DNA from 3 places in the Neptunomonas phycophila genome. Region 1 is predicted to be linked to each of the others. Evidence: predicted binding sites of a transcription regulator. Region 1 holds the regulator's gene; each other region holds the start of a gene.
What was found. The regulator sigma-54, encoded in region 1, starts transcription at its own class of promoters, with help from an activator protein. The targets are predictions, from matches to a motif close to TGGCACNNNNNTTGCTNT.
Positions count from the first base shown of each region.

Region 2: the regulator sigma-54 is predicted to act here: its motif matches at 907-924, upstream of glnA (glutamate--ammonia ligase).
Region 3: the regulator sigma-54 is predicted to act here: its motif matches at 1,444-1,461, upstream of BS617_RS02035 (flagellar basal body rod protein FlgF).

Region 1 is NZ_MRCI01000001.1:2,399,017-2,401,296, reverse strand. It holds gene ptsN (PTS IIA-like nitrogen regulatory protein PtsN) at 1-215, opposite strand, end outside; gene hpf (ribosome hibernation promoting factor) at 241-531, opposite strand; gene BS617_RS10900 (RNA polymerase factor sigma-54) at 577-2,112, opposite strand; gene lptB (LPS export ABC transporter ATP-binding protein) at 2,150-2,280, opposite strand, start outside.
Region 2 is NZ_MRCI01000005.1:30,823-33,102, reverse strand. It holds gene typA (translational GTPase TypA) at 1-642, opposite strand, end outside; gene glnA (glutamate--ammonia ligase) at 1,010-2,280, shown strand, end outside.
Region 3 is NZ_MRCI01000001.1:438,733-441,012, reverse strand. It holds gene flgG (flagellar basal-body rod protein FlgG) at 1-640, opposite strand, end outside; gene BS617_RS02035 (flagellar basal body rod protein FlgF) at 654-1,397, opposite strand; gene BS617_RS02030 (flagellar hook protein FlgE) at 1,549-2,280, opposite strand, start outside.

The DNA of each region.
Region 1 (2,280 bases):
GCTAATCGGCAATGGGGTATAGCAACCCCTTCACCGATGCCGGTACTGCCCAGCCTTTCTCTGCCAATTAGGCCGGTGAAGATAAGTTCGTGTGTGACTTCTTCACCGACTGATTCAGCAATGAGTTTGCTTGCCATTTCTAGCACGCGCTTTTTGCTGCCGCCCTCTACTGCTTGTAGAGTGCGGCTAGGTGTTAACAGAGAAATTATGGGCATATGACTTCAATTAGTTATTAGAAGGTTATTTATGGCTCTTGAGCTTTTCTTTATGTTTGATGATTTGACGGTCTAGCTTATCCGTCAGGGCATCAATGGCCGCATACATATCCGGCTGCTCACTGGTTGCAAATATTTCGCCTCCAGCAATATGCATGTCAGCTTCGGCAATTTGCCGCTGTTTATCAACACTCAAGGTCACTTGTACGTTAGTGATGTTATCGAAATGGCGTTCTAGCTTGTCAAACTTAGTGTGTACATACTCGGACAGTGCTTCAGTCAGTTCTACATGGTGACCTGTGATATTGATCTGCATAGATTGTCTCCTTAGCACGACTCTTCAGTCGTATGCGTATCGTTATTAAACCAGACGCTTGCGTTCATTAGAAGGAGCGATTCCCATCGCTTCGCGATATTTGGCGATCGTCCTTCGAGCGACCTGGATTCCTTCTTCATCGAGAAGTTGAGCAATTTTACTATCACTTAAAGGTTTAGCAGGGTTTTCGGCAGCTATCAGTTTTTTTATGACCGCTCGTATGGCTGTTGATGAGGCTGCGCCACCATCGCTGGTGTTGACATGGCTTGAAAAGAAGTACTTTAGCTCAAATATTCCGCGAGGTGTGTGCATGAATTTTTGTGTCGTCACACGTGAGATAGTGGATTCGTGCATCTCAACTGCTTCGGCAATGTCATGTAACACCATGGGCTTCATAGCTTCTTCACCATGCTCAAGAAAATCTACTTGCCTTTCGATAATTTGACTTGAAACTTTTAGCAGAGTTTCATTTCGGCTGAGTAGACTCTTAATAAACCAGCGTGCTTCCTGTAAATGGTTTTTTAAATAGGTGTTATCCGCGCTGGAGTCCGCTCGGCGAATCAAATCAGCATACTGAGTGTTGATCCGTAAATTAGGTGAAGCTTCAGAATTCAAGCGCACGGTCCAAACACCTTTGAGCTTTTCCACAAAAACATCTGGAATCACATATTCAGCTTTTGAAGGTGAAATCATTGCTCCCGGCTGCGGGTTTAGCGTTTGAATGAGTTCAATAATAGCCTGTAATTGTGGTTCTTTGATGCGTAGCTTGCGCATCAATTGTTTGTAATCATGGTTACCCAGTAAGTGGATATAATGTTGGCACAAGTTCAATGTTTGCGCTAACAAAGGAGGCGGCTCAGGTAATTGTTTTAATTGTATGCACAGGCATTCACCTAAGTCGCGGGCCGCTACACCGGGCGGATCAAACTGCTGTACGCGATGCAATACGGCTTCGAACTCTTCCAGTTCTGCTTCTTGGAAGCGTTCTGGTTCTTGGCGTTTAAAGTCTTCAAGCAGCTCTTCAATGTTAAGGCGTAAATAGCCTTCGTTGTCGATCGCATCGATAATGGCTTCAGCAACTAAACGGTCGTCTGCGGACATCCTTGTTAGGTTAAGTTGCCATAGCAAATGGTCTTGGAGACTCTCCTCGGCACTATCATTCGATTCAAAAAAGCTGTCATCGTCACGATTACTTGTGCTCGATGTGTTGCTGCTAGTTTGGTAAGTGTCGTCCCAAGATGAATCGGTTGATAACTCACTGGGGATGTCATCGTTCCACTTGTCGTCAAAAGAGTCGGGTTCTTGGTCGTCAGATTGTGTCGATTCTTGTGTTGTTTGCGCCGTGTATTCCGATGGGGTTTGATCTGAATTGCTAGGCTGCTCGCTCTGTGTAGAGTTGTCCTGCGGAGCCGCATTGTCTTCACTGTCTTCATTAGTTTCCAGCATGGGATTGCTGTCTAATGCAGATTGAATCTCCTGCTGTAGATCAAGTGTCGATAATTGCAGTAAGCGAATTGCTTGCTGTAATTGTGGGGTCATCGTGAGATGTTGCCCCATTTTTAACTGTAATGACTGCTTCATAAATTACAAGTAGACTCCAGAAAACACGAGGTGTTGCTTATAGTCGAAACGATTCGCCGAGGTAAGCAGCACGAACTTTTTCATTTGCCAGTATATCGCTTGGCTCGCCTTCAGCTAGGATAACACCTTCACTGACTATGTAGGCTTTCTCACAAATGTCTAGTGTTT
Region 2 (2,280 bases), on a different contig from region 1:
ATAGTCTAATGCAGAAATTTGCATTTGCAGCGGACCATCAACGTCTACTTCTGGGGGATTAACGTGCTCAACGATAGCTTCAAACAGAGGAGTCATGTCTTCAGCAAGGTTGTCGTGCTCTAAACCTGCAATACCATTTAACGCAGACGCATAAATGATAGGGAAGTCGAGCTGCTCATCTGTTGCGCCTAATGAGTCGAATAGGTCGAATACTAAGTCGACGGCACGGTCAGGGTTTGCGCCTGGACGGTCAACCTTGTTAACAACAACGATCGGGCGAAGGCCCTGATCGAATGCTTTTTGCGTTACAAAGCGCGTTTGCGGCATAGGGCCGTCAACAGCATCAACTAATAGACATACGCAGTCTACCATCGACAATACGCGCTCTACTTCGCCACCAAAATCGGCATGCCCTGGAGTATCCACGATATTGATGTGATAGTCATTCCATTCGATGGCTGTGTTTTTTGCCAAAATGGTAATGCCGCGTTCTTTCTCCTGGTCATTGGAGTCCATGATGCGTTCAGTGCCTTCATCACGACGGCCCAGGGTGCCCGATTGCTGCAAAAGTTTGTCAACCAAAGTCGTTTTACCATGGTCAACGTGAGCAATGATGGCGATGTTTCTCAGCTTATCAATCACGTGGATGTACCCAGATTATATTTAAAAATAAAGCGCGCATTATACACGTAAATTGCGAGTGGGATGCTGAATAATTGACCAATTAAAAAGGTTTTTTAAGGAAGCACTTTTTTTTAGGTTAGAGTAAGATGCTGATGACCCTTTATAAGGCGTTAAAAAGCCATTATGCATCTTTTTGGTGCTTTAATATGTGTTTTGTTTGTTTTTGGTGCGTTTGATGGTCAAAAGGGTGCGCTTAATGCCTGTTTTAAAGGGGGTTGAGTGTGGCATGAAGTTTGCTGCCTAAAAGCAACCGGCAAAAAAGCCGATTTTTAGGACCTGTTTTTACGTAAACGCGTCTGGCAAATTCTAAATTGGAGAGAGCCACATGTCAGAGAAGACTCTGAAGTTAATCGAAGAAAATGATGTTAAGTGGATCGATATGCGATTCACAGATACCCAAGGTAAAGAACAGCACGTTACTATTCCTGTTACGCAGATGGGTGACGACTTCTTTGAAGAAGGTAAAATGTTCGATGGTTCTTCTATCTCTGGATGGAAAGGTATCAACGAATCTGACATGATTTTGCAGCCAGACGACGCTGCTTCAGTACTTGATCCCTTCGCTGAAGAGTCAACGGTTATCGTGCGTTGTAACATTGTTGAGCCAATGACTGGACAAGGTTACGAGCGTGACCCTCGCTCTGTTGCAAACCGTGCTGAAGAATACTTAAAGTCTACAGGTATCGCCGATACTGCTTTCTTTGGTCCAGAACCAGAATTCTTCGTTTTTGATGAAGTGCATTTCCACTCAGATATGAGCGGTTGCGGCTATAAAGTGTCTTCTGAAGAAGCAGCATGGTCTTCTAACAGCAAGTTCGAAGGCGGTAACACGGGTCACCGTCCACGTGTTAAAGGCGGTTACTTCCCAGTACCACCTGTTGATTCTTTGCATGACTTGCGTGCAAATATGTGTAACGCAATGACAGCAATGGGCTTAGACGTTGAAGTTCATCACCATGAAGTTGCAACAGCTGGTCAGTGTGAGATCGGTGCTGGTGCAAACACATTGGTTAAGAAAGCTGACGAAGTTCAGGTTCTTAAATACTGCGTACATAATGTTGCTCACGCTTACGGCAAAACAGCGACGTTCATGCCTAAGCCTATCGTAGGTGATAACGGTTCTGGTATGCACGTTCACCAGTCATTGACTAAAGATGGCAAAAACATCTTTGCTGGTGATGTGTATGCGGGTATGAGTGAAACAGCGTTGTTCTACATTGGTGGTATCATCAAGCACGCTAAAGCACTGAATGCGATCACTAACCCGGGTACAAACTCTTACAAGCGTTTGGTTCCAGGTTTTGAAGCACCTGTTATGTTGGCTTATTCTGCTCGTAACCGTTCTGCTTCTATCCGTATTCCTTACGTTACTAGCGATAAAGCTCGTCGTATCGAAACGCGTTTCCCTGACCCAATTGCTAACCCATACCTGTGCTTCGCTGCCTTGATGATGGCGGGTCTTGACGGTATTCAGAACAAAATCCACCCTGGCGATGCTGCTGATAAAGACTTGTATGATCTACCAGCTGAAGAAGCGGCTAAGATCCCTCAGGTTTGTAGTTCTTTAGAAGAAGCGTTGGCTGCATTGGATGCAGA
Region 3 (2,280 bases), 2.0 Mb from region 1:
AAATACCTAAGCCTTCTTCACCGGGCTGGGCTACTTGTGGTGCACCACTGGCAGCTGTTTCCAGGAACAGGTTCTGACCAATCGCTTGCAAGCCTTGGGGGTTAACGAAATCGGCAATTTCTAAGGTACCAATTTGAGTGGGCGTAGCGTCACCGGCAACAACGACCTCGACTGTTCCATCCACGCCTACGGTAAAGCTTTGCACATCATCAGGAAGGGTAATGGCAGGTTCTATTAAATAGCCTTCGGCCGTTACCAACTCATTGTCTGAATTAAGATGAAACTGCCCGTTGCGGGTATAGCCTATATCCCCGTTAGGCATGGTGACTTGAAAAAAGCCACGCCCATTAATTGCCACATCAAATGTTTCGTCGGTAACTTGAATCTCACCGGTACTAAACATTTTCTGAGTACCCACTACACGCACACCATTACCCAGCTGCAGACCGGACGGTAATTGATTACCTTCTGCCGTCTCTGCTCCTGGCTGGCGAACTGTCTGATAGAGCAAATCTTCAAATACGGCACGGTCTTTCTTGAATCCAACCGTACTGACGTTAGCTAGGTTATTGGAGATAACTTTTAATGACGTATCTTGAGCCGACAACCCTGTTTTAGCGACAAATAATGCACCGTGCATAAAAGCTCCTCCCTTAATTCAACGACAAGATAGATGTAGCCGCTGAAGACACTTCTTCAGCCGTTTTCATCATGCGTATATTCATTTCAAACTGGCGAGATTCGGTAATAATGCTGGTCATCTCATGCACAGCATTCACATTACTCGTTTCTACATATCCAGAGCGTATCTTTAAATTTAAATCAGGCGGCTGCACCGCATTAGCATCCACATGCATTAGTCCATCAAGACCTTTAAAGCTGGTTGCTGGATCAAGCGTTACTAATTTAATGCGGTCAATAACGAGCAACTCAACGGCATCTTCACCCTGAGGCTGGATAGATATTGTGCCATCGGTGCCTATGTCTATTTGGTCGAAGGGCGGAATAACGATTGGTACGCCTCCGTTACCCATTACCGGCAATCCACTGCCTGTCACTAATTCATTAGCGGCATTAATCTGCAGCTCACCACTGCGTGTATAGCCTTCGTTGCCGTCAGCCCCTATAACGGCAAACCAACCATCACCATCAACGGCAATATCTAGCTCTCGCTCCGTGCTGATAAAAGTACCTGCTGTACGATCGGTAGCCGGACGCTCAGTTTGTGCATAAACACGTGAGGCAAACCCTTCGCCAAAAACTTGCATTGCGCGGGCTTGAGACAAGTCTGCTTTAAAACCTGAGGTATTGGCATTTGCTAGATTGTTAGCATGGGCTTGTTGCGAAAGCATATTTTCGCGAGCGCCGCTCATTGCTATATAAACTAATTTATCCATGGTTAGACCGGAAAACCTTTGCCGTTTTTTATCGTTACTTATGACAAAAGCAAAGGGCGTGCCAACCGTTCAAACAGTTGTTTGTAGGCATGAAACAAGGCAAGAAAAAAGAAAGGCCGCAGAAGCGGCCTTGTCATTCGTTAAATTACTATTAAATCTGCAAAATAGACTGGGTGACGGTATTCAGGGTTTCTAATGTTTTAGAGTTCGCCTGGAAGTTACGCTGTGCTTCAATCAATTTAACCAATTCAGATGACAAATCTACGTTCGATTGCTCAAGCGCTGCCGATGTCAACGTACCATTTAAACCTGTTCCTGGTGGGTTAAGCACAGCTGCCCCCGAATCAAACGTAGCAATCCATTCGGTATCCCCACTTGATTGCAAACCAGACTGGTTAGCGAACGTTGCGATAGACACCAACCCTAGCTTTTGAGTTTGACCGTTACTAAAGCTAGCCACCATCTCGCCGTTTTCAGAGAAAGCCACGCCAATCAGGTCTCCTTTGGGATAACCATCTTGCGAAGAGCTTTTAACGATTGAGTCGGATGCAAACTGACTAGAGCCTGTAATATCAAGCTGCACACCCACTAACGAGTCTACATCACTATCAAGCAGCGTATCATTAGGGTTAGCTGGGTCTGCACCTAGAATGGTAATGTTAGGTGCTGTGCCGCCATCAGGAACTTCTTCACCGTTCACTTCGGCTAACTTACCAGTCGTAGAGTTAAACTTGATAACAATAGGGCCTACTTCTGTTTTATCCGTCAAGAAACCACTCTCACCTGGATCTACAACCTTACCCAAGTTCAATTGTTGCTCATCATTTAGATAAGCATACATACGATAAGCGCCTTGGAATGAGTTATCCCCCTGAACAACAGC